Regions from separate parts of the Janthinobacterium sp. GMG1 genome, predicted to be linked through region 2. Evidence: predicted binding sites of a transcription regulator. Region 2 holds the regulator's gene; the other holds the start of a gene.

Region 1 (15,234 bases), on a different contig from region 2:
CACCGTCCAGCACAAGGCGCACCAGCAGCGCGCCCTGACGCCGGAAGAGGAAGCGGCCGGCTTTTCCCTGTTCTGCTGCGCCACCACGGACGCCGACCTCGTTATCGAAGCGCGCGAAGTGGCGGGCAGCAGCGACTACCCGATCAAGAAAATGCCGTCGCGCGTGACCACCATCGAGAAAGTCGCCCCCGACGTCGTCGTGCTGACCCTGCAATTGCCGGCCAGCGAGCGCCTGCACTACCGCGCCGGACAGTATATCGAAATCCTGTTGCGCGACAACAAGCGCCGCAGCTACAGCATGGCCAGCGCCCCCGTCGAAGGCGGCCCCGTGAGCCTGCACATCCGCCACCTGCCGGGCGGCCTGTTCACCGACCAGGTGTTCGGCAGCATGAAAGAGCGCGACATCCTGCGCTTCGAAGGCCCGATGGGCACTTTCTTCCTGCGCGAAGATTCCGACAAGCCCGTCGTGCTGCTGGCCTCGGGCACGGGCTTTGCCCCATTGAAAGCCATCGTCGAGCACATGATCAACGAGCAATCGCCGCGCCCGATCACCCTGTACTGGGGCGGCCGCCGTCCGCACGACCTGTACATGGACGCGCTGTGCCGCCAGTGGGCCGCCGACTTGCCGCAGTTCACCTATGTGCCCGTCGTCTCGGACGCCTTGCCGGAAGACGCGTGGGAAGGCCGCACGGGCTTCGTGCACCAGGCCGTCATCGCCGACTTGCCGGACATGTCCGCGTATCAGGTGTATGCCTGCGGCGCGCCCGTGATGGTGGATGCGGCCCACCGCGATTTCGTGCAACTGTGTCAGCTGCCAGCCGACGAATTTTACGCGGACGCCTTCACCACGGAAGCCGACCTGGCCAAGTAAGCGTCACCTTCCAGACAGCGGGGTGCTGCTGGCGCGGCATCCGCTGCCGCCACCCGCCTCACCCCGTCGTGCCCTGGAAAGTATTCATGTCTCTCGCCTCTGCCGGCAACGGCTTCAGTATCCTGCGTCACCGCAATTTCGCCTTTTACCTGTCCGCCCGCGTGCTGGGCACCGTGGCCGTGCAGATGCAAAGCGTGGCCATCGGCTGGCAGGTGTACCAGATCACGGGCAGCCTGTTCGACCTGGGCCTGATCGGCCTGGCGCAATTCGCGCCTTTCCTCGTCTTGATTTTGCCGGCCGGCCACGTGGCCGACCGCTATAACCGCCGCAATATCATCGCCTGGTGTCTGGCGGCACAACTGGCTTGCGCGCTGGCCCTGCTGGCGTTTACGTTAAGCAATATTTCCATCGTCTGGCCCGTGTTTGCCGTGCTGGTGCTGTTCGGCAGCGCGCGCGCCTTCATGATGCCGGCCACGCAAGCCGTGCTGGTCAACATGGTGCCCACGCAACACTTCAGCCGGGCCGTCGCACTCAGTTCATCGAGTTCGCACGTCGCCATCATCCTCGGCCCCACCCTGGGCGGCTTGCTGTATTACTTCGGCCCCAAGGTCGTGTACCTGATCTCGTCCGCGCTGCTGGTCGTGTCCGTCCTGCTGATGCGCGCCACCACGCCCGCGCCGCAAGTGGTGAAGCGCGAACCCGTCAGCTGGCATACCCTGCTCGAAGGCTTGCGCTTCGTCTGGTCGAAACCCATCGTGCTGGGCGCCATTTCGCTCGACCTGTTTGCCGTGCTGTTCGGCGGCGCCACGGCCCTGCTGCCGGCGCTCGCGCACGACGTGCTGCATATCGGCCCCAGCGGCCTGGGCTTGCTGCGCACGGCGCCGGGCGCGGGCGCCGCCCTGTGCTCGATCGCGCTGGCCATCTTTCCCATCACGCGCCGCGTGGGCGCGTGGATGTTCGGCGGCGTGGCCGTCTTCGGCCTGGGTACTCTGGTGCTGGGCAGCACCAGTTATTTCCCGCTGGCCCTGGCGGCCCTGTTCCTGATGGGCGCCGGCGACATGGTCAGCGTCTACATCCGCCACTTGCTGGTGCAGTTCGAGACACCGGACGAGATCCGCGGACGGGTCAGCGCCGTCAACGCCGTCTTCATCGGCGCCTCGAACGAGCTGGGCGAGTTCGAATCGGGCTTGACGGCCGGCTGGTTCGGCCTCGTACGCGCCGTGCTCTTCGGCGGCGCCGCCACCCTGGCCGTGACGGGCATCTGGGCCGTGCTGTTCCCCGTGCTGTCGCGCATGGACCGCTTCCCCCACCACGAGAAGGAAGCGGCCGCCAGGACGGCCACCACGGCCAGCACATAAGGTCTAAGATGCGCTATCGCCACTGACCAAGCCGCACCATGAAAATCACGCTTCCATTCCACAGCTTCATCCGCAGCCGCCCCCACCTGAGCATGGCCACGGCCATCGGCGTGGCGGCCGGCCTGTTGCTGCCCTCGTCCTGGCAACAGATGACGCGCTTGCTGACGGCGTGGAATGTCGCCGTCTGGTTCTACCTGGCGACGATGGCCTGGATGATGATGCGCGCCAACCACCACAAGGTCAAAGCCATGGCGGCGCGCCAGGACGAGCGGGCGGCCACCGTCCTGTCGGCCCTGTCCGTCGCATCCGTGATGAGCCTGGTGGCCATCGTCTCGCAGCTGTCCTCGATGAAAGACATGGCGCCGGACGAGCGCGCGCTGCATTATGGCCTGACGATACTCACCCTGGTCGGCTCGTGGTTCCTCGTCGGCACCCTGTTCTGCTTCCACTATGCCCACCTGTATTACCAGGCCGACCCCGCACTGCGCCCCCTGAAGTTTCCCGACGACGAGCAAGAGCCCGATTACTGGGATTTTCTGTATTTCGCCTTCACCATCGCCGTCGCCGTGCAAACGTCGGACGTTTCCGTGCAGACGCGCATGATGCGGCAGATCGTGCTGGGGCAATCCGTGCTGAGCTTTTTCTTCAACTTGGTCGTGCTGGGGCTGTCGATCAATATCGCGGCTGGACTCATCAATGGCTGAAAAATAATTTCGTAGCGGAAACTTGACCTGGCTGAAGGGTTAAGCGCATCTTAATCGTGCGCACCCTCTTGAAATACTGGAAAGAGGAGTAAGATAAGTTCCATGCACAGAGGTCATGTGCATGAGGCAGCAACCAGGCCGCAGCACGCCTGAGATGGGTTTTTTTTGAATTGACAGGAGTAAGCATATGCAAATCAATATTCATACCGACAGCACCATCGCCAACACCGCTGGACTGAACGAACATGTGCAATCCGTACTTGAAAGCGCACTGAACCGCTTCCGCGACAACCTGACCCGCATCGAAGTCCACATCAGCGACACGAATGGCCCGAAAGGCGGCGCCGACGATATCCGCTGCGTCATGGAAGCACGCGTTGCTGGCTATCAACCGATCGCAGTGACCGAACAGAACGCCACCGTGCATCAATCCGTTGCCGGCGCCACTGATAAACTGAAACGCGCCATCGATAGCGCCCTGGGCCGCCTGCAAGACAGCAAGCGCCATGCCACCGGCAAGAATGCCGTGATCGATACGGCCGAAGCGGAAGAAACCGCCGAGTAACTCCCCACCCGCAGGATTTCCAGAGACTGAGGCAGCCGTTCAAGGCTGCCTTTGCACATCCGCCCCGCCTTTCGCGCGCGCCAACATCCATAACAAAACCGCAAGCATTCCAGCGTATTAACGCGGCAATGAAATAATTGTCGTATTTCTCACAGTAAGTGACCTCAAGCAAGCCTTTGCCGTTACAGCCAAGGCTGCTTTACGCTATCATGAAGCTACCGGCCCCCTGCTCGCGCGCCGGCTTTTTGAAAGTGTGATTGTGGAACAGATCGGCAACTTCGGCGCTTCAGGCTGCAACATCGGCGATTTACAGCTATTTCGCGATGGGGCGGATAGCCAGACGGCCGCCATGCTGGCGCCCTGCCCCGTCATGCGCCTCGAAGCGGGCGAAGCTATTTCCGACACGCAAGGCGCCAGCCTGTACATCGTCCTGCGCGGTTCGCTGGCCGTGGCCGCCGACACCCACACGGGCATGGATGACGGCACCGTCAGCAAGGTCTTGCCCGGCGAAAGCGTGGGCGAACAGTCGGTGCTCGATGAAGCGAGCAACCTGGCCGCCATTTCCGCCCTGGAAGAAACCGATTTGCTGGTGATCGACGCGGCCATCGTCTGGGAATTGATCGAACAGTCGAACGGCCTGGCGCGCAACCTGCTGCGGCTGCTGTCCTTCCGCATCCGCGCCGCCAATGCCCTGCTGCGCCGCCGGCAAAAGCTAGGCGAATTCTACCGCCAGCTGTCGATGGTCGACAGCCTGACGGGCTTGTACAACCGCGCCTGGCTGACGGATTTACTGCCGAACATGATCGTCACGGCCCACGCCAGCGGCTCGCCCCTGTCGCTGGTGATGATCGACCTCGACCATTTCAAGCGCTTCAACGACACGCACGGCCACCAGGCGGGCGACCAGGCACTGCGCATCGCCGCGCAAGTGCTGGGCGCGGCCCTGCGGCCCACGGATTTTGCCGTGCGCTACGGTGGCGAGGAAATGATGGTGATCTTGCCCGATACCAACGAACACGTGGCCCTGCGGGTGGCCGAGCGCCTGTGCGAGCGCATGCAACTCGCCGTCATCTTTGCAGACATGCGCAGCGCGCTGCCACACATCACGGGTTCCTTCGGCGTGGCCAGCCTAGCGGCCGAACAGGACGACCATGCGCTGATCGCCGCGGCCGACGCGGCGCTCTACCGCGCCAAAGCATCGGGCCGCAACAGGGTCATGCTATAGATCAGGCGGCCTTGCTGTCGGCCGGCTTGCTTGCATCCGGCTTGGCAGCATCATCCTTCTTGCTGCTGTGCGCGGCGATGAAGTCGGCGTAGCCCTTCTGCACCAGTTCATACGTCTTGTCGATATTGCCGGCGATATCGCCATTCAGTACTTTCAAGCCGCCCAGGATGTCGCGCGCTTCCTTGAAGCCTTTTTCCATGCCGCCGCTGATGGTGTCCATGAACTTGGTCAGGGCCGTATCGTCGTCCATGCCGGGATTCTGTTTCTTGAACGCATCAAAAAAACCCGTTGACAGCGATACAATGCGGCTCGCCGTCGCTTCGGCGCTGTTATCCTGCGAAGCCGCATTCTGGATCGCGTCCTCGCCGTACTGGCTCTTCAGCGCTTCATTGATGTTGGTGATGGCCGTCTTGTACAGCAGCGCCAGCGGCTCGTTCTCGGAACCGATCGACACGTTCAGCGAGGCCTGCATGATGGAAGCGTTCAACTGCAGCTTGGTGCGGTCATTGACGCTCATTTCAGCGTTGATACCGTCCTTTTGCTGGACTTTATCGTCCTTGCCGGCAACACCCGTACTGACGGAAGTCACGGAAGGGTTGGAATTGCCGCTTGCGGCGATGGGAATTGACACGATAGACCTCCTTGAACGGGCAATGTATGCCACCATGCGGAAAACGCGATGATGACCATCCTCTCGTGTAGTATCGGCAGGTTTTCAGAAAACTGTAGCAGCGGCTGCTTTTAGCGGCCCGGATAACCAATCAAGCAACGACCATCAATGACTAACCAGACCTTTCTTTGGCACGACTACGAAACCTTTGGCGCCCAGCCGCGCCGCGACCGCCCGGCCCAGTTCGCCGCCATCCGCACGGATGCGGACCTCAACGAGATCGGCGAGCCGATCATGCTGTATTGCCAGCCTGCCAATGATTTCCTGCCCGACCCGCAATCGTGCCTGATCACGGGCATCACGCCGCAGCAGTGTCTGCAGCTGGGCGTGCCCGAGCACCAGTTCGCCGCCACCATCGAAGCGGCCTTTTCGGAGCCGGGCACCATCGGCGTGGGCTACAACACCATCCGTTTCGACGATGAAGTCACGCGTTTCCTGTTCTGGCGCAACCTGATCGACCCGTATGCGCGCGAATGGAAGAACCATTGCGGCCGCTGGGACATCCTCGACGTCGTGCGCATGACGCACGCGCTGCGCCCGGAAGGCATGCAATGGCCGAAACGCGACGATGGCCAGACCAGTTTTAAACTGGAACACTTGAGCAAGGCCAATGGCCTGGCCCACGAAGCGGCGCATGATGCGCTGTCCGACGTGCGCGCCACCATCGCCCTGGCGCGCCTGATCAAGGAAAAGCAGCCGAAACTGTTCGAATTCTGCCTGGCGCTGCACAAGAAGGACAGGGTCGCCAGCGAAATGGGCATGCACCTGGCAGCCGCCGAGCGCCAGCCTTTCCTGCACGTGTCGGGCATGTTCCCCGCCGAGCGGGGCTGCCTGGGCGTCGTCTGGCCGCTGGCCACGCATCCGAGCAATAAAAACGAGATCCTCGTCTGGGATTGCGCCTACGACCCGCGCGAACTGTTCGCGCTGGACGCCGACACCATCCGCACGCGTTTATTTACACGCAAGGATGCCATGCCGGAAGGCATGACGCGCCTGCCCGTGAAAAGCGTACACCTGAACAAATCGCCCATGCTGGTCGGCAATCTGAAAACTTTGTCGCCGGCCATGGCCGCGCAATGGGGCATCGATCTGGACGCGGCGAAGGTCAACGCGCAACTGGCCGCGACGGCGCCGAACATGGATGCCATCTGGGCCGAAGTCTTCCAGCGCCCGGGCGCAAATGTCGCGCTGGACGTGGATGAGGATTTGTACAATGGTTTCGTCAGCAACGACGACCGCCGCCTGCTCGAATCCTTGCGCCGCGACACACCGGCCAAGCTGGCCACGGCCCGCCCCTCGTTTGCCGACGAGCGCCTGCAGGAATTGCTGTTCCGCTACCGCGCCCGCAATTTCCCGCAAACCCTGAGCGAAGCGGAAAGCCTGCGCTGGGAACAGCACCGCGCCGCCCGCCTGTTCGACGGCGACGCCGGCGCCCGCACCATCGAAATGCTGTTTACGGAGATCGATGTGCTGTCGGAATCGGTCGATGAGCGGGGAGAGGAAATTCTGGGAGAACTGTACGATTACGCGGAGATTGTCGCCCCCCAGCGCGATTAGTCGCACCTAAGCAAACCTACTGCGCGTCGGTTTGGTTAGGCGCTGTGCGGCTAACTGTAGATAGTTTTATACAGAACGATGCGCATTGATCGCATCGCGCGTTTCAATGGCCACGCGCCGCGCCGCGGCGGCGAAGTCTTCGCCAGCCTGCGGCGTGGCGTAGATGATGGCGCGCGAGGAGCTGATCATCATGCCCATGCCGTTCGCCGTCTGGCCCGCGCCGACGGTGGCGGCAATATCTCCGCCCTGGGCGCCGATGCCGGGCACCAGCAGCGGCATGTCACCGACGATGGCGCGCACTTGCGCCAGCTCTTCAGGGAAGGTGGCGCCGACGACGAGCGCGCACTGGCCATTCTTGTTCCATTTCTCGGCCACCAGGCGCGCCACGCGCTGGTACAGGGGCACGCCGTCCGTATCGAGGAATTGCAGGTCGGAGCCGCCCGGGTTCGAGGTGCGGCACAGGATGATCACGCCGCGGTCTTGCCATGCCAGGTAGGGGTCGAGCGAATCCTCGCCCATGTACGGGTTCACGGTGACGGCGTCGGCGCCGTAGCGCTCGAACGCTTCGCGCGCATATTGCGTGGCCGTCGCGCCGATGTCGCCCCGTTTCGCGTCGAGGATCAGCGGGATGTGCGGATAGTTTTCGCGCACGTAGCGGCAGATGTCTTCCAGCTGCTTTTCCGCACCCAGCGCGCCAAAATACGCGATCTGCGGCTTGAAGGCGCAAGCCAGGTCGGCCGTGGCATCGATGATGCGCGTGCAAAAGGTGGTGATTCCATCAGGCAAATCGCGCAGTTCGGCCGGCAGTTTCGCCAGGTCGGGGTCCAGGCCCACGCACAGCAGGGAATTATTGGCCGTCCATGCGGCGGATAATTTATTGATGAAATTCACGGCACACCTTCTCTATATTCAGTTGCAAACCCCGTATTGTAACGCGGCGCGGCCCTATCAAGTCAGCCGGTGGTGGCGGCCAACGCTTATTAAACCGACATGGCGGGCCGTTTCAGGTATATTTGCCTCACCTCCCTTACTCGCACGGAACCCATCATGCAAATCACCAATCAATTCACCAAATGGCTGCGCCTGGCCTTGAGCGTCACCGTCCTGGCCGGCATCCTGACGGGCTGCGGCTACAACGACTTCCAGAGCAAGGACGAAGCCACCAAGGCCGCCTGGGGCGAAGTGGTCAACCAGTACCAGCGCCGCGCCGACCTGATCCCCAACCTGGTGAACACCGTGAAGGGCTATGCCACGCACGAGCGCGAAACCCTGGAAGCGGTGACCAAGGCGCGCGCCGCCGCCACCAGTTTCCAGATCACGCCCGAAGTGCTGAACGACCCGGCCGCGTTCGAAAAATTCCAGCAAGTGCAGGGCCAGCTGTCGTCGGCCCTGTCGCGCCTGATGGTGGTGTCCGAGAAATACCCGGACCTGAAAGCCGACACCAGCTTCCGCGACCTGCAGTCGCAACTGGAAGGCACGGAAAACCGCATCACCGTGGCGCGCCAGCGTTACATCGTGGCCGTGCAGGATTACAACGTGCATGCGCGCAGCTTCCCGAACAACCTGACAGCCATGGTCTTCGGCTACAAGGTCAAGCCATCGTTCACGGTGGAAAATGAAAAAGCCATCTCGACCGCACCGAGCGTCAACTTTGGCAAATAAGATGAAAGCCTGGTCCTACCTCGCGGCGCTGGCGACGGCGCTGCTGCTGTGGACGATGGCGCCAGCCGGCGCACAGGGCTTGCAACCCGTGCCGCCGCTGGCCGCGCGCGTGACGGACAACGCCGGCATGCTGGACGCCAAGCAGAAAGCGGCGCTGGAAGGCGTGCTGGCCGATTACGAAGCCAAGACGGGCAGCCAGATCGCCGTGCTGCTGGTCAAGAGCACGGAACCGGAAGCCATCGAGCAATACAGCATCCGCGTGACGGATGCCTGGAAGCTGGGCCGCAAGGGCGTCGATGACGGCGTGCTGCTGATGGTGGCGAAGGACAATCCCTCGTCCCTGCGCCGCCTGCGCATCGAAGCGGGCCGTGGCGTGCAGGGCGTGCTGACGGATGCGCAATCGAAACGCATCCTGCAAGACGTGATCGCTCCCCATTTCAAGCAGAATGACTATTACGGCGGCCTGGTGGCCGGCGTGGGGTCGATTGCCACTTTGCTGAACCAGGAGCAATTCCCCGCTCCGGCACAGCAGAAGGCGCCAGCCACCGTGGAAGCGGGCGGCATGACCTTCTGGCTGCCGCTGCTGTTCTTCGGCTTCCTCGTCGTGCTGACCCTGTTCCGCTCGCGCGGCGGCCCCACGCGGCTGCAGCGCGGCAGCAACTGGTCCAGCGGCGCCACCGGCGTCGTGCTGGGCAGCATCCTCAGCCAGGCGCTGAACAACCGCGGTGGCGGAGGAGGCTTCGGTGGCGGCGGTGGTTTTGGCGGTGGCGGTGGCGGCGGTGGTTTCGGTGGCGGCGGCGGCGGCTTTGACGGCGGCGGCGCCTCGGGAGATTGGTAATGACGAAACAACTGACATTCGGACAACGCTGCGGACGGGCCTTGAAACATTTGCGGGGCACGCCGGCGACGGCGCGCCAGGCGTTTCCAGAGCGCACCTTGAAAGCCATCGAGACGGCGATTGCCGACGGTGAAGCGATGCACCAGGCGGAAGTGCGCCTGATCGTCGAAGCGGCCCTGACGCCGGGCATGGCTTACCAGGGCGTGAGCAACCGCGAGCGGGCGCGCGAACTGTTCGCCCAGTATGGCGTGTGGGATACGGAAGACAACGTAGGCGTGCTGATCTACATCAACCTGGCCGAACATCAGGTCGATATCGTCGCCGACCGCAACGTGGGCCGGCGCGTCACGCCGGAGCAGTGGCAAGCCGTATGCCGCACCATGACGAAAGGGTTCAAGGATGGCAATTACCACGACAGTACGCTTGATGCCTTGCAGCAGCTGAATACCTTGCTGCAGAGCCACTTCCCCGCCAACGGCACGCGCGGCAACCAGTTGCCGAACGAACCGATCCTCCTCTGATTCCTGCCCAGGGATTAAAATCTGCCCATTGCCGCGCGGGCCGGTGACCTGGGCAGCGCGGCCCCTATTACCGCCGAGGAGCACACATGAAACTGATCCATAAAACCGCCATCGTGACGGGCGCCACGCAGGGCATCGGCCTGGCTTGCGCCACCCGCCTGATCGCCGAAGGGGCGCAAGTGATGCTGGTCGACATCAAGGAAGAAGGCGCGCAGGCGGCCGCCGCCCTCGGCCCGCAGGCGCGCTTCTTTTGCGCCGACGTCAGCCAGAAGGCGGACGTGGACGCCATGCTGAAGGAAACCCTGGCCCAGTTCGGCCACATCGATATTCTCGTCAACAATGCGGGCGTCACGCACGCGGCCGATTTCCTCGACGTCTGCGAAGACGATTTCGACCGGGTCATGCGCATCAACCTGAAATCGATGTTCCTGTGCGGCCAGGCCGTGGCGCGCGAGATGGTCAAGCGCAACAGCGGCTGCATCATCAATATGTCCAGCGTGAATGCGGAACTGGCGATCCCTAACCAGGTGCCGTACGTGGTGTCGAAGGGCGCCATCAATCAGCTGACCAAGGTCATGGCCTTGAACCTGGCACCGCATGGCGTGCGCGTGAACGGCATCGGTCCCGGCACCATCCTGACGGAACTGGCCAAGCAGGCAGTGCTGTCGAGCCCGGAAGCGCGCCACACGATATTGTCGCGCACGCCGCTGGGCCGCTGCGGCGAGCCGGAGGAAGTGGCCGGCATCGCCGCCTTCCTGGCCAGCGACGACGCCACCTACATGACGGGCCAGACCATCTATGTCGACGGCGGGCGCATGGCGCTCAATTACACGGTGGCCGTGAAGGAATGAAGACAGACGCAGATAGTTATATCAAAAAATAATAATGGTTATCTGAAAAGACCATTAGACACATATCGTGCGACGCAGCATAATGCACCTGTCTCCACTATTCTCCTCCAAGAAAATAGTTTTAAGCCCGCTTTCACCAGCGGGCTTTTTTTTCGCTGTCACTGCTGAAACATGGCTATTCTTGCCATGATGCACAATCTTCCCGCTCCTTCTGCCTGCCGCAAAAAAATGTTGCGGCGTGTCATCAGCACGTCATCTTCGCCCCCTATACTTGCTTCATCTGCTGTACAGGCAACCGATATGCCTGACTACAGACAGGTGTGCCGCGATGGCACACCACTCCCCTTTCATGACCGTGGCGGGCGCCCGCAAGGCGCGCGACACGGTGAGTACCGAGCAACTCTCAACTCTTGACCCATTTCATTTGGGTTTTTGGCCCGCGTCCCCGCGGGCCTTTTTTTGCCTGTACGGCAAGCTCTTGCGCAAAAACACGGTGGCCCGCCCTGCCCATGATATTGTGACGGCCTTTCCACCTGTCCTGACGCCTCATGCCTGCACCCTTGCCCGAACTGTGTTTTGCCGACCGCTACGAACGCCTGCGCTACCGCACGGCGCTGGTGCTCTATGCTCTGGTGATCCTGATCGGCGACATTCCCGGCGTGCGCGCGGACGTGGGTCAATATGCGTCGGGCGGCGTGCTGCATTCCGTCGGCTATGGCGTGCTGGCCCTGATCCTGTTCAGCGGCACGAAAGGCAGCATGGCGCGCCGCGCGCTGCTGTCGGTGCTGATGGTGGCGGCCATGGGTGCGCTGGACGAATTCATCCAGAGTTTCCTGCCTTACCGCCGTGGCGCCGTCAGCGATTGGGTCGTCGATATCACGGCCGCCGCGGCGGTCTGCCTGCCACTGTATTTCCTCTGGCCGAAAATGGTCGCCGCCGCCCTGGTCAAGGACGCGCCGCTGCCCGAAGCCTGAACGGGGGATGGCGCGCGCGTCAGGCGCGATCCGCTTCGCCATCCTGCAATGCCAGCCGCAACTGCCCCTGGCTGCGCTTGCCCAGGCGCCGCATCAGGGCGCGCGTTTCGCGCCGGCTGCCGGCCCCCATGGCGCGTGCCGCGTCGCGCTGCATGTCCAGCAACTGTTCCGAGCGCGCCAGCCGCACCAGGCCGTGCAAGGCCTGGGCCAGCACATGGCGCGCACGGGCATCGCGCGCAGTGCCGCCGATGGCCAGCACCAACTCATCGATCAGTTTTGCTGTAGGGCCAGATGACATTTTTTCTCCCGATTCAACAGTGAGGAAACGTGCAGCCGCACGAAGTGGTAATTGCCAGCATCTTTTATACCAAGCACGGCAATTGGACACTTGATCTAGCTCAATCGGCAACGATGGCCGCCGAACATCCCTGTTCCGCCATGCTCTTACATGCAGCAATCGCCGCTATCCGCAATCACCGCGGGTGCCGATCCTGAGTGTGCGACCATGAGGAGACCAAGATGAGATCGAAAACAACCCTGCTGCTGACCGGCCTGACATGCGCCTTGCTGGCAGCTTGCCATTCCACGGACCAAACCAGCCTGGCGCGCAGCAATAGCGGCGAAACCTATGCCGCGCCGGCCGGCACGACGCCGCAAAGCAGCGTGCCGGCCAGCAGCACGGCCAGTACAGCCGCCGATACCAGCAACGACATGAGCAGCGACGTGAGCAGCGAACTGAGCCAGTCCACCATGAACATCAGTTCAGCCACGGTGCAATCGATCGTAACCGTGCCGCGCAGCATGGACCAAGGCAGTGGCGACATGCAGGCGGGCACGTCGGGCACCGCCGGCAGCACCTCGGGGGCGGCGGGCAACCTGCTGTACCGCGTCACCTTGCGCCTGGACGACGGCACGACGCGCACCTTTGTGCAAAACACCCAGCCCGCCTTCCAGATCGGCGACCGGGTCAGCGTACAAAAAGGCGTACTGCAGCGCTATTGATATTTACCGACACTGGCCGAGGCTGGTCGCAACTGACCGCATCAGGCCAGCGCCAGGGTTAGCGGCCGGCGGCGCCCCTGCACCACGGCCGAAGGCCAGGCCGGGTCGTGCGTCAGGTTGTGCAGTTGGCTGCCGTCGAGCAGAAACGTGTCTTCCACCGTGCTGCCGGGCAGGCTGGGGTGGAAGGCCAGCGCCATGCCCCGCTTGAGGATGATTTCCGTGTGCGCGCCGGCCGCCACTTCGGGTGCCAGGTAGCCATGGATGCCACCCTGCCGGCTGGTGCGCACCGTATCGGGCTGGCCTGCATACGCGTAGGCGCTGTCGAGCGCGTGATATACCATGCTCAGCGCATGGCCCGTTTCGCAAGCGTCGAGCGCCACCGCTTCCAGCGCCAGCATGGCCGCATCGGCATCGTCCATGACCAACGCCGCGCCATCGGCACGATGCTGCGCCGGGCCGAAGCGCCGTTGACGGCTGAGGCTGGCGCACAGGCCGAAACGCCGTCCGCACAGGGCCAGTACGGCTTGCGTGCCCAGCACCGCCTGCGCTGGCGGTGCGCGCCGATAGCGCTGTTGGCGCTCCGCCCCGCTGACCAGCACGTGCACGGCCTGCAAGCCCCGCAACCAGAGCGCGCGCGCGCACGCGGCAGCCAGTTCCAGCTCGCTCCAGTCGGGGCGGGCCTGGCGCAGCGCATCCGCAGCCGCGCTGGCTGCCAGCTGCCCCACCTGCCGGTAGCGCAACTGCTCCGATTCCAGCAGCACCAGACGCTCTTCACGCAGGGCCACGGGCAGGCTGCGTTCGTGCAAGCCGGGCCGGTCCGACAGGACAGGCGCGCCGCCGGCCACATGCCGCACGAAATGCTCGCGCAATTCATACAGCTGCGGCTGCATCCAGGGCGACACCTGCCACGTCCATGGCCCGCGCACTTCTTCCTCGCGCATGCGCATGGCTTCGGCTTCGTCCGTCAAGATGTAGGCGGCGTCGCGCGTCACCAGCACTTCCGCGCAGCCGCACTCGGTCGTATGGTAGTGGCTGTTCGACGCGCCCGCCGTGGCCCACGCAAACCAGTCCACGCCGCGCAGACGCACGGCGCCCGCCCGCTCCTGTTCCAGCCAGCCCCGCATCTGCGCCAGCTTGTGCGCCACTTCCAGTTCCAGCGGCCAGTTCATGTCTTCCCCTCGTGCGGAATCCGGCGCGGCGCTACCCCGCCTGCCCTGCCTGGCGCCAGCCGGGCCTCGTCTTGTTCATGCATAGCTGCTCCCTTCCTACATGGAAACATAAGACTGGCGCGCGCATAAAAAGTTCAGTGCCCGGCTTCGTCTCAGGCTTGCAGTCTATGACTTCCGTCCATTTTTACAAGCCGCTATTTCGCCAGCTCGATCAGCACGGCCGTGTACATCTGCAAGTTCAACAGCAGCTGCTTTTCCGTGATGAACTCGTGTTCGGAATGCCCCGTGTACACGGTGTGCGGCATGGCCGGACCGAAACTGACGGCATTCGGGAACAGGCGCGAATTGGTGCCGCCGCCGATGGCGACCGGCTGCGGATTGATGACGCCCGTGTAGTGTTCGAAGACGGACAGCAAGGTGGGAATCTGCGGCGCCGCCGTCTGCAGCCACGGCTCGCCGATCTGCACCTGCAGGGTAGCCGGCACGTGGCGCCGCGCCTTCCAGCCGTCGAAGGCAGCCGTCATCTGCTGCTGCAACACGGCCGCCGTCTTGCCTTGCGGACGGCGCACATTGATATTCAGTTCCAGCGCGCCGCCGTTCTGTTTCAGTACCGTCGGCGCTACCGTCATCGGCCCCATGAAGCCGTCGCGGTAAGCGATCTGGCCAAAGCGTTCGCCGTAGATTCCAGTACCCACCAGTTCATTCAGGAATGACAGCATGTCAGCCGCCTGCGTGCCCTGCCACGGCCGCACGGCCAGCGCGTCGGCCAGCATGCTGATGGCGTTGACGCCGTCTTCCGGTTTCGACGAGTGGGCCGACACGCCCAGCGCCGTCACCGTCAAGGTGCCGCCATCGCGCGCATACGTGTAGCGCATGCCCTGTTGCTGCTGCGCGCGGGCGCGGATGGCCGCTTCCAGTGCGGCCGGCGCGCGCTCAATGACGGCTTGGGCGTCTTCCGGAATCTGACTGCCGAAAAAGCCGCCCGTCAGCCTCGTCAGCACGGGGCCGCCATCGGCCGGCAAGGCTGTGCGCGGCGGCAAGGTCAGCTTGATGGAACCATAGCCCTTCTCGGCCGTCACCACCGGGTATTCCGCATCGATGGTGATGTTCACTTGCGGCGGCGTATGGTTTTTCAGGAACTGTTTCAGCGGTTCCCAGTCCGATTCCTCGGCCATGTAGACGTACAACTCGATGCGCTTGCTCAGCGGCACCTTTTGATCCTGGATGGCTTTCATCGCGTACAGGGCCGTGGCAATCGGCCCCTTGT
Region 2 (15,234 bases):
CAGCAGATGATGGCCAGCGCGCTGGCGCACGTCAAAGAGAACGCCGCCGCCGAGATGAGCGGCATGATGAATGAAATCCGCGCCATGCGCGGCATGATGGAAACTCAGCTGGCGGAAATCTCGTGGGGTTCGACGCAGCAGCGCGAGCCGCAAAAAGCCGTCGTGCTGCGCGAAATGCTGGCCGCCGGTTTTTCGGCCAGCCTGGCGCGCTACCTGATCGACAAGTTGCCGGCCGGCCTCGATGGCGCGCAAAGCATGCGCTGGATCAAGACCGTCCTGAGCCGCAACCTGAATACTGTGGCCAATGAAGACGCCATGCTGGAGCAGGGCGGCGTGTTTGCGCTGGTCGGCCCGACCGGTGTCGGCAAGACCACCAGCACGGCCAAGCTGGCGGCCCGCTGCGTGATGCGCCACGGCCCGGAAAAGCTGGCCCTGATCACCACGGATGCCTATCGTATCGGCGCGCACGAACAGCTGCGCATCTACGGCAAGATCCTCGGCGTGATGGTGCATTCGGTGAAGGACGAGGCGGACTTGCGCATCGCCCTGAAGGAATTGAAGAACAAGCACACGGTGCTGATCGATACGGTGGGCGTGAGCCAGCGCGACCAGATGGTGACGGAACAGGTGGCCATGCTGTCGGGCGCCGGCGCCGACGTGAAACGTTTGTTGTGCCTCAATTCCACGGCGACGCAGGAAACGTTGAACGAAGTGGTGCGCGCCTACCAGGGCAGCGGCCTGGCCGGCTGCATCATGACCAAGCTCGATGAAGCGGCCTCGATCGGCAACGTGCTCGACGTGGTGATCCGCCAGAAGCTGAACCTGTTTTATGTGTCGAACGGCCAGCGCGTGCCGGAAGACCTGTACCTTGCCGACCGCGGCTACCTGATCGACCGCGCCTTCAAGCTCAAGCGCGATTCGGCGGCCACGCAGTTTTCCGATGCCGAACTGCCGCTGCTGATGGCGCAGGCGGCCGCCCGCAACAATGAAGCGCGCGGGGTGCACCTTGGCTAATTTCGATTTCGACCAGGCCGAAGGCTTGCGCCGCATGCTGGCCGGCCCGCAGCCGCGCGTCATGACGTTCCTCTCGGCCACGCCGCAGGACGACAAGGGCGCCATGCTGGTCAACCTGGGCGCTTCGCTCGTCTACGGCGGCAATGACGTGCTGCTGCTCGACGCCAGCGGCGGCAGCGATGGCGTGGCTGCGCGCCTGGGCCTGGCGCACGGCGCCAGCCTGCGCGACGTGGCGCGCCAGCAGTGCGGCTTGAACCAGGTCATCCACCAGGTGCCGCAAGGCTTCGGCGTGGCCAGCCTTGGCGCGCGCAACCATTTGATGGACAGCATGGACTATGCGGGCGAGGACGAACTGCGCCGCCTGGGCAAGACTTTCGACGTGCTGGCGCGCCAGAGCGGCATCGTGCTGGTCGACGGCGTCGTGGCTGACGAGGGCGCCTGTTTCCCCGTGCCGCTGATGGCTTCGTCCGATATCGTCGTGCAAGTGTCCACCAGCGCCACCTCGATCAAGGCGGCGTACTGCCTGATCAAGCGCCTGAGCCAGGAACTGGGACGCCGTCCCTTCGGCATTCTCGTCACCGGCGCTTCCGAATCCGAAGCAAAAGTGGTATACGATAATATGGCGCAGGCGGCGAGCCGCTATCTGGCCGTGAAGCTGACCTCGATGGGTTCGGTGCCTGCCGATGAGTATCTGCACCGCGCGGCGCGCCTGGGCCGCAGCGTGGTCGATGCGTTTCCGCTGGCGGGCGCGTCGGTGGCGTTTCGCGGACTGGCCGAGCGGCTGGCCCGTTCGGCGGCGCCGGTACTTGGCGGCACCTTGTACCAGACGGGGAGCCCACACCAGTTCAGCGCCTGAAGCCAACCGTAGCACCAGATAAGATGAGAAAACAATAAGCAGCCTATGTACACGGTCAAAGGGAAATCGAACAAGGACTATTTGCTGACGGAGCACATTCCGCTGGTGAAGCGTCTGGCGCACCATATGAAGGCGAAATTGCCGCCTTCGGTCGAGGTCGATGACCTGATCCAGGCCGGCATGATCGGCCTGCTCGATGCCATCAGCCGCTATGAAGAGACGCATGGCGCGCAGTTCGAGACGTATGCCGTGCTGCGCATCCGCGGCGCCATGCTCGACGAATTGCGCACCAGCGACTGGCTGCCGCGCAGCATGCGTCAGAACATGCGCAAGATCGAAGAGGCGATGAGCACCTTGCAGCAGCGCCTCGGCCACCCGCCGACGGAGTCGGAAGTGGCGAAACTGCTGAAAATGTCGCTGGCCGACTACCAGGAAATGCTGGGTGACGGCGGCGGCCACCAGCTTGTGTACTACGAAGACTTTCATGACCCGGACGGCAATGACAGCTTCCTCGACCGCCATTGCGTGGACGAGGACAGCGACCCCTTGCGTTCCCTGCTCGATACCGATTTCCGGCAATCCGTGATCGATGCCATCGACGCGCTGCCGCCACGCGAGAAAATACTCATGGGCCTGTACTACGAAGAAGAGCTGAACCTGAAGGAGATCGGCGCGGTGATGGGCGTGTCGGAATCGCGCGTCTCGCAGCTGCATACCCAGGCCGTCGCGCGCCTGCGCGCAACCTTGAGGGAGCTGGCGTGGACTGGTCCAGCGTAATCGGGCTGGCGCTGGCGCTGGCGGGCCTGTTGGTCGGCCAGGCACTGGAAGGCGGCAAGATGGCCTCCCTGCTGCAGCCGGCCGCCTTTGCCATCGTCATCGTCGGCACCTTCGGCGCCGTGCTGCTGCAAACGCGGCTGCGCACTTTTGTGCGCGGCCTGGAAATGTTGCGCTGGGTCTTCCTGCCGCCGTCCGACACGCGCGCCGCGCTGGCGCGCGACATCGGGCAATGGAGTCTGACGGCGCGCCGCGACGGCCCGCTGGCGCTGGAGCGCCTGATGGAAAACACGGCCGACCGCTTCAACGCCAAGGGTTTGCGCATGATCGTCGACGGCATCGCGCCCGACAAGCTGCGCCAGCTGCTCGACGTGGAAATCTCCGCCTACGAAATGGCCGAGCGCCAGGCCGTCAAGGTGTGGGAATCGGCGGCCGGCTATTCGCCCACCATCGGCATCCTGGGCGCCGTGCTGGGCTTGATCCACGTCATGGAAAACCTCACCGACCCGAGCAAGCTGGGCAGCGGCATCGCCGTGGCGTTTGTCTCGACGATTTATGGCGTGGGCCTGGCCAACCTGCTGTTCCTGCCGGTGGCGAATAAACTCAAGGCCATTGTTTCGCGCCGGGTGCTGCAGTACGAAATCACGGCCGCCGTGCTGTACGACATCGCCACGGGCGACCATACGCGCATCATCGAAGAGCGCGTGTCCAGCCTCTTGCACGAGCATTGACCATGATGCGGCGCGCGCGCAGGAAGTATGACGAGGAACCGGACAACCAGGACCGCTGGCTGATCTCGTACGCCGACTTCATCACCCTGCTGTTCGCCTTTTTCGTCGTGATGTATGCGATTTCGCAAGTCAACGAAGGTAAATACCGCGTCTTCCAGAACGCCATCGGCCAGGCCTTCAGCCTGGAAAAGGGCGCGCCGCCCATCATCATGGAAGCGCCACAGGCCATCCCGCTGCCGAACCCCGCCCTGAAACGCCGCACGGAAGCCATCCGCCGCGAACGCGAACACATGACGCGCCTGGCGCAGGACCTGACGTCGACCCTGGCGCCGCTGGTGAAGGAGGGCAAGGTGCGCGTCACGCAGACGAGCCGCGGCGTGAGCGTGGAAATCAATGCCAGCGTGCTGTTCGACCCGGGCGCGGCGCGGCTGACGACGGAGTCGGACCAGGCCTTGCGCGCCGTGGCCGTGCTGCTCAAGGACGACACGCACGACGTGCAGGTGGAAGGGCATACGGACGTGCAGCCGATCAGCAATTCCAATTTTGCCTCGAACTGGGAATTGTCGGCCGCGCGCGCCAGCGCCGTGGTGCGCCTGTTCATCGCCAGCGGCGTCAAGGCTTCGCGCCTGACGGCCGTGGGCCACGCCGACAATATTCCCGTGGCGCCCAACGAAACGGCGGAAGGGCGCGCGCGTAACCGCCGGGTCGCCGTGACGATTTTGTCGGGCATCCCCGAAACGGTGACGGAAGTGCCGACGGCGCCGGTGGCACCAGCCAATTGAACGCCGCCGCTTGGTACAATCGCGGCCTTCTCTCTTTTTATCTCTTCCTCATGAAAAGCAGCTCCCTGGGCGGTCTCGTCTATTCCACCGAAACGGGCCGTATGTGTCCCGCCTGCCGACAGCCGCTGGCGCAATGCGCGTGCAAGGCGCAAGCCAAGGCGGCGCCCTCCGGAGACGGCGTGGTGCGCGTGTCGCGCCAGACCAAGGGCCGCGGCGGCAAGAGCGTCACCGTGGTAAAAGGCTTGGCGCTGGACGCCATTGCGCTGGCCCTGCTGGGCAAGCAGTTGCGCACGCAGTGCGGTTCGGGCGGCACGGTCAAGGATGGCGTGATCGAAGTGCAGGGCGACCATGTGGACACCATCCTGGCCGCGCTGGCCAAACTGGGCCACCAGGCGAAAAAGGCCGGCGGCTGAGAGTGCACAGGCGTGCGGCCCACTGCCGCGCGCCTGTGGTAACGTGCGCTTCCCATCCACGCGCATCCTCACCATGAACGTCAAATTCACCAGCATCGCCATCGCCGCCGCCATCGCGGCAGTGCTGGCGCTCGTGTACTGGCCAGCACCCGACGGCGGCGCGCCGGAATCTGTGGCCAGCGCTGCGCCGGGGCGCAGCCTGGAATCGTATTTAAGTATCGATGCTTCCGTCCCTGCGGCTGAAATGCCCGTTGTCGTTTCCCTGGCGCAACGGCTCGAACGCCTGGGCGCCAGCGGCAGGGCGGAAGACGCGTATGCGGCCTTCAACCTGATCGACGACTGCATCGTCTTCCAGCGCGAAAGCCGCTTGCCGGGGATGGAATTCGAGCTGGGGCGCGAGATGACGGCGGAAGAAAAAGCCGCCCAGCAGCAGCTGTGCGGGGGCCTGACGCAGCGCCAGCGCGAGGATCGCCTCGGCTACCTGGCCACCGCCGCGCAAGGCGGCGTGCCCGGTGCGGCCACCCTGTTCCTGTCGGAAGGGCCGTTCGGCGACCGCAGCGCGCTGCGCAACCGTCCCGACGATCCGCTGGTGCAGGCGTGGAAGCGGCAAGCCATCGCCCAGCTGACGGCGCAGGCGGACGAGGCGGAACTGAGCAGCGTGTCGACGCTGATGATGGCCTACCTGCGCGATGGCGAGGTGGTGCGGAAGGATGCGTCGCAGGCGTATGGCTACCTGCTGGCCCTGCGCCAGGTCTACGACGATATCCTGGCGCCCGGCGTCACGAATCCATATCAGGATGAATACTGGCACTGGCTGCAGGCCGAACTGACGCCGGAGCAGCAGGCGGCCGCCAGCGCCAGGGCGCAAGCCATCGTGGCGAAATGGCGCCAGCACGCGGGGCGTTCCGCGCACGGTTGAACTGGTCAATAAGGGAAGCTAGCCGATGACGACGCGCCGGCTGGCCGTGTTGCTCGTTGGCTGGCCACTGGGGCCGTAGAAATTGCCGCTTTGGGCCGGGGGGCGCATGGCGTTCAGGGCGCCTTGCGTATGTACCATGTGCTTGTTGACGAGCAGGCTGTTCAGGCGGTTCTGTTCCTTGGCTTCGCGCGTCGTCTCGAGCAGGGCTTTCCACAGGGGCGCCGCTTCGGCTTCATTGGCGCCGACCAGCCAGTCTTCCATGCCCGCTTCGGCGGCCATGAAGCCGGCTGCCGCCAGCGCCTGGTGGCGTTGCGCCGCCAGCTGGCTCAATTGTCCTACGAGTGCCGTCTTGCGTACGGTGAGCTCCGTGATTGCATCGATGTCAGCCGCAACCAGATGCCGCTGTTCTTCTTTCATCAATGCCAGCAATGTGGTCATGAGCTGTTGCTCGTCGCGCAGGCTGGAAAACGGAGTCACTGATTGCATGAGGGAACCTATCTATTTCGTGAGTGCAGCAAGTCCTTGACCGTGTCGAGGAGACCGTCCGCCACTTTTTCTGAGTTGACCTGGAACTGGCCGTCGGCGATCGCCAGCTTGATGCGTTCGACTTTTTTCGTGTCGAACACGGCGCCGCTGCCGGCAGTTGCACTGGCCGCTAATGCCTGTCCTTGCGGCGACAGGCGTACATTGTCCGACGTTGTCGGTGTTGCCTGGGCTTTCTCGGCATTCCGGGCGCCGGAGGTACTCGCGGGCGCCACCGGCAGGCCGGGATTGCTTTTAATGGTGTTGTCGGTAATTTTCACAGCGTGATCCTCGTCTGGTCGAAGTCAAAAAACTCCGGGATATGTGTCATTATCGGCACCTTCTTCCGAAACTTTAGTGCGCCAGACCACAATATCGCTGTCCATCCGTGTTTAGAACGCCACCTCCACCATGCCGCCAGCCCGCGCCACGCCGCTGATCTGCTGGCCGCTCTGCGTGCGTACCTGCACCGTCTGGCCATCGCCGGCACTGCCGATGGCGCGTCCTTCTGATGCCACTTGGAAACCATTGCCACTGGAAACGACGCGCACCAGCTGGCCCTGCATCACCACCGGCTTGCGGCGCAGGGTGTCGAGGCGCATCGGCGTGCCTGGCGGTAAGGAAATATTCGTGCTGGCGCCCACCACCTGCGCCATGTCTGTAGCGATGCCTGCCGGCAATGCGGCCAGGTCGCCCTGCATCGTCACCAGCTGGCTGGCGTCGATGGCTTGTCCCTGCGCCAGCGGCACGGCGCTGGCCACGTAGTCGCCCACGACGGCCACGTTCGCTTGCAAATAAATGGTCCAGCTGGAGGGCGCCGTGCAGCGCACGCCGACGGTGGTCTTGCCCCAGGCGCGCGCGCCCGGCGCCATGAACGCTTGCGGCGCGGGGCAGGCGGCCAGGTTCAGGCGCGGATCGACGGCGCCGACGGTGATGGTCACCTTGCCCGGCAAACCGTTGCTTTGCACCTGCAGGAACTGGTCCACGCTGTTGCGCAGCGCTTCCGGCGTTTGCCGGCCGGCGTTTTGCGCCTGCGCCAGCAGTGGCAGGGCGGCAAAAGCAAAGAAGAAAGCAAGCGGTGTTTTCATGGTGATAGGCCTCTGGAATACTGCCATGATAGTGCGCGCCGCCCCGTTCGAAGCGCCGATTAAGGGGTAAAAGTATGGTCTGATCCGGCGATGGTCTTGCTGGTGGGCGCCGTACTATGTTTCCTGTCATCACTATACCGCCATCCTTCCGCCATCTCGGGCGCCAGTGGCAGATCTTTCCGGAGCCTGACATGATAGGGAAACTCGACGATTACATGCGCTTCAACGAGACGGCGCTGAGCCTGCGCTCGACGCGCCAGGAATTGCTCGCCTCGAACATCGCCAATGCCGATACGCCCAACTACAAGGCGCGCGATGTCGATTTCGCCGCCGCGCTGAAGGGCGCGATGGCGCGCAAGGACGGCGTGCCGCCTGCGCTGAAGGGCACGGCGCCGCAGCATATGCCGGGCAAGGGCGTGGCCGCCGCAGCGGGCGCAGCCGGTGGCGGCAAGGTCGAGACCCTGGCCGACGGCACGCCGTTGCTGTACCGCGCGCCGGCCCAGGGCGCCGTCGATGGCAATACGGTCGACATGGATCTCGAGCGCAATGCCTTTGCCGATAACGCCATCCGCTACGAGGCGGCCGTGACGTTCCTCAACTCGCAGATCAAGGGCATGCTGACGGCCATCCAGGGAGGACAATAATCATGTCGCTATTTAATATCTTCAATGTTTCCGGTTCGGCCATGAGCGCCCAGGCGCAGCGCCTGAACACGGTGGCCAGCAATCTGGCCAATGCGGACAGCGCCACCAGCGCCACGGGCGAAGCCTATCGCGCCAAGCAGGTGGTGTTTGAAGCCGTGCCCATGGCCAATGGCGCCACGGCCGTCAAGGTGCAGAAGGTGATCGAAGACCCGTCGCCGATGAAGCTGGTCTACGACCCGAAGAACCCGCTGGCCGACGAGAAGGGCTACGTCACCATGCCCAACGTGAATACGGTCGACGAGATGGTCAACATGCTGTCGGCTTCGCGCTCGTACCAGACCAACGTGGAAACCATGAACGCGGCCAAGTCGCTGCTCCTGAAAACCCTCACCATCGGCCAATAAGGCTGACTGATCATTATGGCAACCATCGATACCAGCACCTCCAAAGTCACCGACCTGATGGCGACGATGAATCCGAAGAAGACCACGGCCGAGAAAGGCAGCGTCGAGGAAGAAACGAACAAATTCCTGACCCTGCTGGTGACCCAGCTGCAAAACCAGGATCCGATGAACCCGCTGGACAATGCACAGCTGACGAGCCAGCTGGCCCAGCTGTCCACGGTGACGGGCGTCAACAAGCTCAATACCACCCTGGAAACGCTCAAGACCAGCTACCAGCAGGCCGAATCGATGCAGGCGGCCAACATCATCGGCCACGGCGTGCTGACGGCAGGCAAGAGCATCAACTTGAGCAAGAGCGCGGCCCTGCTGGGCGTGGACTTGGCGACTCCGGCCGACAAGGTCAAGGTCATCATCTACAACAGCACGGGCAAGGAAGTCCATTCCATCGACCTGGGCCCGCAGGACGCGGGTACCTTGCCGCTGGGCTGGAACGGCTCCACCGCCGAGCTCGACAAGGATGGCAAGAACATCGTGCTGCCGGATGGCGCCTACACCTTTTCGGTGGAAGCCACGCGCGGCGGCGCCAAGCTGACCGATGCCGCGGCGCTGATGTTTGGCTCGGTCGCCAGCGTGTCGACGGGCGCGGGTGGCGTGAAATTGAACGTGCCGGGCGTGGGCAGTATCACCATGGCCGATGTGAAACAGATTTTGTAAGCCGCTTCCCCTTAGCGTGACCCTCTACCCCTAATTTCTACCAGGAGAACACAATGTCTTTCCAACAAGGCCTGAGCGGCTTGAACGGCGCCGCCAAATCGCTGGACGTCATCGGCAACAACATCGCCAACTCGGCCACCGTGGGTTTCAAGCAATCGCAGGCGCAGTTTGCCGACATTTATGCCAACTCGCTGTATGGCGTGGGCGGCAACCAGCCCGGCATCGGCGTGTCCGTGTCACAAGTGGCGCAGCTGTTCAACCAGGGTAACCTGGAGAGCTCGTCCAATCCGCTCGACATCGCCATCAATGGCGGCGGTTTCTTCCGCACCAGCGTGAACGGCGCCATCCAGTATTCGCGCAACGGGCAGTTCCAGGTCGACAAGAGCGGCTTCATCATCAATGCGCAGAAAGCCCAGCTGACCGGCTATCCGGCCGATGCGAACGGCAAGATCCTGGCCGGCGCCACCGTGCCGCTGCAGATCGACCCGTCCGACATGGCGCCACAGGCGACCACCAAGGTCGATACCCAGATTAATCTCGATTCCAAATCGGCCATGCCGACCGTGGTGCCGTTCACCGTGGGCGAGCAAAAGTCGTGGACCCAGCAATTCCCTGTGCCGGTTTTCGACTCGCTGGGCAATGCGCACACCATGTCCAATTTCTATGTCAAGACGGGTACCAATACATGGGATGTCTACTCGGCCACTGACGGCAAGGAAATCACCAGCGCGAAAGTGGCGTCCGCAGCGCAGACCGATGCCGCCTCGGTGGCCGCGCGTGCCACCTACCAGGCCGCCGTCACGGCCGTGCCGCTGGTACCGGCGGCTATCACGGCTGCCGCCGTCGCCTATGGCAATGCGGCCGGCGCCGCAGTGCGCGCCGCCGCGGTGCTGGCCGGCGCCAGCACCGCCCAGTTGAATGCCATCAGCGCCACCTATGGCAGCGCCGTGCCCAACGGCGTCAATTCCAGCCTGACGCCAGACCAGATTGACGCCAATATCTCCTCGGTGACGGAGGTGCCCGCCGTGAAGTCGGCTTCGCTGGTGTTCAACAGCGTCGGCAACCTGGACAAGGCAGCCATGCTGGGCCTGACGCCGCCGCAAACCTTGCCGGTGACGGTGAACCTGCCCGTCTTCCCTGCCACAGGCGCGAACGCCAACCTGGCGATCAAGGTCGACTTCACCAATTCCACCCAGCTCAGTTCGTCCACCAGCGAAAAGCGGACCGTGGCCGATGGCTACGCGGCCGGCCAGCTGAGCCGTTTCGTCGTGGGTTCCGATGGCGTGATCCAGGGGCAGTACAACAATGGCAAGACGCGCGATCTGGGCCAGGTGGTATTGACCAAGTTTGCCAATCCGAATGGCCTCGAACCGCTGGGCAACAATGCCTGGGCGGAAAGCTCGGTCTCGGGCAGTCCCATGACGGGTTCGCCAAGCTCGGGCGGTCTGGGCGACTTGCGCGCGTCGGCCGTCGAAGTGTCGAACGTCGACCTGACGGCGGAACTGGTCAACATGATCACGGCCCAGCGCGCCTACCAGGCGAATGCGCAGACCATCAAGACGCAGGATTCGGTTCTGCAAACACTCGTCAACCTCCGCTAATAAGTTGACCGGGGGCGCATGCCCCCGATTTTATTGTTGGTTTGGGAGAAATAAAAAATGGACCGTCTCATTTACACCGCCGGCTCGGGCGCCAAGCATATCCTCGACAAACAGGCGACCACGGCGAACAACCTGGCGAACGCTACCAGCACGGGTTTCCGTGCCCAGCTCGACTCGTTCCGCGCCGTGCCCGTGGTGGCCGACGGCATGATGCCAACGCGCGCCTTCGTCGTCGATTCGACGGTCGGTTCCGATTTCACGCAAGGTCCGATGCAGCACACGGGCCGCGCGCTCGACGTGGCCGTGGAAAACGGCGGCTGGATCGCGGTGCAGTCGGCTGACGGTTCCGAAGCCTACACGCGCAACGGCGCCCTGAAGCTCAATGAAAACGGCATGCTGCAAACGCAGGGCGGGCTGATGGTGCAGGGCGATACGGGCCCCATGGCGATTCCGCCCGGCGTGACGGTAGCCATTGCCAGCGACGGCACGGTGGGCACGATTTCTACGGACGTGCCGCCGGGCCCGTCGACGGTGCTGGGGCGCATCAAGCTGGTCAATCCGCCCGAGCAGCAACTGGTGCGCGGCGACGACGGCCTGTTCCGCCTGAAGGATGGCACGGTGGCGCAGGCCGACCAGGCCGTCAAGCTGACCACCGGTGCCCTGGAGGGCAGCAATGTCAGCCCCGTCGACTCCATGGTCAGCATGATCGCCCTGGCGCGCCAGTTCGAAACGCAAATGAGCCTGTTGAAGAATGCCGAGAATAACGCGGCGAAAGCCACCCAGATCCTCGCTTTGAATTGATAGGGGCCACCGCATAATGGTCACATAGAAATAGTCTACAGGGCTGGTTAGCGCTGTTATTGGAGAAAAATCATGATTCGTTCCCTTTGGATTGCCAAAACCGGCCTGGAAGCGCAACAGACGCAGATGGACGTGATCGCCAATAACCTGGCCAACGTCAGCACCACCGGCTTCAAGAAGTCGCGCGCCGTGTTTGAAGACTTGCTTTACCAAAATGTGCGCCAGCCGGGCGCGCAATCGTCGCAGCAAACCCAGCTGCCATCGGGTTTGCAGATCGGCACGGGCGTGCGCACCGTGGCAACCGAACGCATCCATACGCAGGGCAATCCCCAGGCATCGGGCAATTCGCGCGACGTGATGGTCAACGGCACCGGTTTCTTCCAGGTGCTGATGCCGGACGGCGCCACCGCCTACACGCGCGACGGCTCGTTCCAGACGGATGCCAACGGCCAGCTGGTGACGTCCGAAGGTTTCGTCATCCAGCCCGCCATCACCGTGCCGACCAATGCGCTGAGCCTGACCGTGGCGCGCGATGGCACCGTTTCCGTCACCTTGCCCGATACGGTGGCGCCATCGCAAATCGGCTCGTTGCAGCTGACCACCTTCGTCAATCCGGCCGGCCTGGAATCGAAGGGCGAAAACCTGTACATGGAAACGGGCGCTTCCGGCGTGGCGCAAACCAACACCCCGGGCACGAACGGCGCCGGCGTGCTGATGCAGGGCTATATCGAGACGTCGAACGTCAACGTGGCCGAGGAAATGGTCAACATGATCCAGACGCAGCGCGCCTACGAGATCAACAGCAAGGCCATCACCACATCCGATCAAATGCTGCAGAAACTGTCGCAACTTTAATTTTCATAGTCGTCATGCCATCCGCCGCCGGATGGCAGCGGAGGTTCGCCATGCAATACCCCATCATCGCTTTGTTCTCTGCAGTCCTGCTGTCCGGCTGCGCCATCACGCCTACGTCCATCGTGCAATACCCGACCACCACGCGCGCGCCGATGCCGGAACCCGTGGTCGTCAACAACGGCTCCATCTACCAGCCGTCGACCTACCGTCCCGCCTTCGAAGACCGCCGCGCGCGCCACGTGGGCGACACCATGACGATCGCCATCACCGAGCGCACGAATGCCGTCAAGGCGGGTGCCAGTTCCGGCAACAAGTCGGGCAGCGTGGGCTTCAGCACGCCCGGCTTCGCCCAAGGCCGTTTCGGCGGCACCGTGGCGGCAAATGGCGCGACGAAATTTGCCGATGGCGACAACCAGTCCGCCAGCAACACTTTTAGCGGCACGATCGGCGTGACGGTGATCGAGGTATTGCCAAACGGCAACCTGATCGTTGCCGGCGAAAAACAGATCGCCATGAACAAGGGCACGGAATTCATCCGCTTCTCGGGCATGGTCAATCCGGACACCATCGGCACGGGCAATGTCGTGCCCTCGACCCAGGTGGCCGAAGCGCGCGTCGAATACCGCACCAACAGCCAGATCGACCGCGCCGAGATGGCTTCGATGGCCTCGCGCTTCTTCCTCAGCCTGCTGCCTTTCTGATTATGGCAACTTTTACCTTTTCCCGCTTTGCCGCCATTTTCGGCCTGGCCATCTCTCTGCTGGCGCCCATGGCGCAGGCCGAGCGCATCAAGGACCTGGCCAGCATCGCCGGCGTGCGCCAGAATCAGCTGATGGGCTATGGCCTCGTCGTCGGCCTCGACGGCAGCGGCGACCAGACCACGCAAACCCCATTCACCATCCAGAGCGTGGCGGCGATGCTGCAGCAGCAGGGCATCAACTTGCCGCAAGGCACCAGTTTGCAGCTGAAAAACGTGGCCGCCGTGATGGTGACGACGGCCTTGCCCGCGTTTGCCCAGCCGGGCCAGTTGCTCGACGTGACGGTGTCGTCGATGGGTAATGCGAAAAGCTTGCGCGGCGGCACTTTATTGATGACGCCCTTGAAGGGCGCCGATGGCCAGGTGTATGGCATGGCGCAAGGCAACGTGCTGGTGGGAGGCGTGGGCGCGCAGGCGGCCGGCAGCTCCGTTGTCATCAATCACCTGAGCGTGGGACGTATTTCTGGTGGTGCTACCGTCGAGCGCAGCGTGCCGTCAGTGCTGGGCGCCAACAACACCATCCGCCTGGAATTGAACGCCACCGATTTTGCCACCGCCAGCCGCGTGGTCGACGCCATCAACAGCCGCTACGGCGCCGGCACGGCCGCCGCGCTCGATGGCCGCGTGATTCAGGTGCAGTCACCCAGCGGCAGCGACCAGCGCGTGTCCTTCCTGGGCCAGCTGGAAAGCATCGAAGTCAATCCGGCCCGCCTGGCGGCCAAGGTCATCATGAACGCGCGCACCGGTTCCGTCGTGATGAACCAGTCCGTGACCCTGGAAACGTGCGCCATTTCGCACGGCAACCTGTCCGTCACCATCAATGTCGAGCCGCAAGTGAGCCAGCCGGCGCCCTTGTCGGGCGGACGCACGGTGGTCACGCAGACGGCGCAGATCGATATCAAGAAGGAACCGGGCAAGGTCATGCTGATCAAGGGCGGCGCCTCGCTGTCCGACGTGGTGAAAGCCCTCAACGCCATCGGCGCCTCGCCGCAAGACTTGCTGGCCATCCTGCAGGCGATGAAGGCGGCCGGTTCGCTGCGCGCCGAACTTGAAATCATTTGATGGACACGCCATGATCAGTCAAACCGACCTCAGCAATACCGCCGCCTATGACGTGAAAGGCATGGATGGCTTGCGCCAGTCCGCCAAGGCGAAGGACCCCGCCGCCCTGAAAGAGGCGGCCACGCAATTCGAAGCCATGTTCATCAACATGATGATGAAAAGCATGCGCGAAGCGACGCCGCAAGACGGCATCATGGATAGCCAGCAAAGCAAGATGTACACCTCGATGCTGGACCAGCAGACGAGCCAGAACCTGGCCAAGCGTGGCACGGGCCTGGCGGACGTGCTGATCCGCCAGCTGTCGTCGTCGAACCAGGCGCTGGCCGCCGATGGCGCCGAAGCGCCGTCGCCCCGGTCGTCCAGCATGGCGCAGGCGCTGGCCGCCTTCCGCCAGCAACAGGGCGCCCTCACGGATGGCGCCGGCAGCGCCGCCGCCGCCGGCAAGACCCTGAGCGACAAGGCCAACGCCACGCAGGCGCCGCACGTGCGCGCCTTCCAGGAAAAACTGGGCGTGCATGCGGAAGAAGCCAGCCGCGCCACGGGCATCCCGGCCAAGTTCATGCTGGGCCAGGCGGCGCTGGAGACGGGCTGGGGCAAGCGCGAAATCATCGCCCGCGACGGCAGCAGCAGCCACAACCTGTTCGGCATCAAGGCATCCAGCGACTGGAAGGGCAAGGTCACGGAAGCCGTCACCACGGAATACGTGAATGGCAAGGCGCAGCGCAAGGTGGAAAAATTCCGCGCCTACGACAACTACGCGGACAGCTTCAAGGACTATGCGCAGTTGATTACGAACAACAAGCGCTACGAGAAAGTCCTGGCCAGCGCGGGCGACGCCAGCACGTTCGCCCACGGCTTGCAGAAAGCCGGCTACGCGACGGACCCGAATTACGCTGCTAAATTGACAAAAATCATTAAAAATTCGCTGGTCGGTTAAGCCACCGCCATACCCCTGTGCAGGCCGCGCGCTTCAAGTTTTCGCCGCGGCTGCCGTAAATACATTTGACGGTAACCAATAAGACACCATGACTTCGAATCTACTCAGCATCGGTAAGAGCGGTTTGCTTGCAGCGCAGGTGGGCCTGTCGACGACCGGGCATAACATCACCAATGCCAACGTGGCCGGCTACAACCGCCAGGTGGTGCTGCAGCAGACTTCGCAGTCCAACTATGCCGGCTATGGCTTCATCGGTACGGGTACGGAAGTGTCGCAGATCAAGCGCCAGTACGACAGTTTCATGGCTACCCAGGTCAATGCCGCGCAAAGCGCCACCAGCGCGCTCGACGCCTATTACAC

Evidence for each region. The regulator FliA, encoded in region 2, starts transcription of late flagellar genes. The targets are predictions, from matches to a motif close to CTAAAGTTTNNNNNNNNNNNGCCGNTA.
Region 1: a site for FliA is predicted at 5,426-5,452, ahead of SJI03_RS13055 (DUF5610 domain-containing protein). Genes of this name have one in related genera too.

What each region holds. Positions count from the first base shown of each region.
Region 1 is NZ_JAXQNT010000004.1:266,741-281,974, reverse strand. Features, by position in the region: gene SJI03_RS13080 (CDP-6-deoxy-delta-3,4-glucoseen reductase) at 1-871, shown strand, start outside; gene SJI03_RS13075 (MFS transporter) at 958-2,229, shown strand; gene SJI03_RS13070 (DUF1345 domain-containing protein) at 2,268-2,933, shown strand; gene SJI03_RS13065 (HPF/RaiA family ribosome-associated protein) at 3,121-3,498, shown strand; gene SJI03_RS13060 (GGDEF domain-containing protein) at 3,758-4,723, shown strand; gene SJI03_RS13055 (DUF5610 domain-containing protein) at 4,725-5,354, opposite strand; gene sbcB (exodeoxyribonuclease I) at 5,502-6,950, shown strand; gene pyrF (orotidine-5'-phosphate decarboxylase) at 7,017-7,841, opposite strand; gene SJI03_RS13040 (LemA family protein) at 7,998-8,612, shown strand; gene SJI03_RS13035 (TPM domain-containing protein) at 8,614-9,450, shown strand; gene SJI03_RS13030 (TPM domain-containing protein) at 9,450-9,971, shown strand; gene SJI03_RS13025 (SDR family oxidoreductase) at 10,058-10,822, shown strand; gene SJI03_RS13020 (VanZ family protein) at 11,371-11,796, shown strand; gene SJI03_RS13015 (hypothetical protein) at 11,816-12,094, opposite strand; gene SJI03_RS13010 (hypothetical protein) at 12,316-12,798, shown strand; gene SJI03_RS13005 (peptidase M24) at 12,840-13,967, opposite strand; gene SJI03_RS13000 (dipeptidase) at 14,162-15,234, opposite strand, start outside.
Region 2 is NZ_JAXQNT010000001.1:1,006,086-1,021,319, forward strand. Features, by position in the region: gene flhF (flagellar biosynthesis protein FlhF) at 1-1,014, shown strand, start outside; gene SJI03_RS04555 (MinD/ParA family ATP-binding protein) at 1,007-1,870, shown strand; gene SJI03_RS04560 (RNA polymerase sigma factor FliA) at 1,916-2,647, shown strand; gene SJI03_RS04565 (flagellar motor protein) at 2,629-3,375, shown strand; gene motD (flagellar motor protein MotD) at 3,381-4,157, shown strand; gene SJI03_RS04575 (translation initiation factor Sui1) at 4,208-4,570, shown strand; gene SJI03_RS04580 (hypothetical protein) at 4,644-5,489, shown strand; gene SJI03_RS04585 (flagellar protein FlgN) at 5,508-5,975, opposite strand; gene flgM (flagellar biosynthesis anti-sigma factor FlgM) at 5,984-6,292, opposite strand; gene flgA (flagellar basal body P-ring formation chaperone FlgA) at 6,404-7,099, opposite strand; gene flgB (flagellar basal body rod protein FlgB) at 7,291-7,743, shown strand; gene flgC (flagellar basal body rod protein FlgC) at 7,746-8,147, shown strand; gene SJI03_RS04610 (flagellar hook assembly protein FlgD) at 8,163-8,861, shown strand; gene SJI03_RS04615 (flagellar hook protein FlgE) at 8,915-10,462, shown strand; gene SJI03_RS04620 (flagellar basal body rod protein FlgF) at 10,520-11,263, shown strand; gene flgG (flagellar basal-body rod protein FlgG) at 11,336-12,118, shown strand; gene SJI03_RS04630 (flagellar basal body L-ring protein FlgH) at 12,169-12,819, shown strand; gene SJI03_RS04635 (flagellar basal body P-ring protein FlgI) at 12,822-13,937, shown strand; gene flgJ (flagellar assembly peptidoglycan hydrolase FlgJ) at 13,948-14,874, shown strand; gene flgK (flagellar hook-associated protein FlgK) at 14,963-15,234, shown strand, end outside.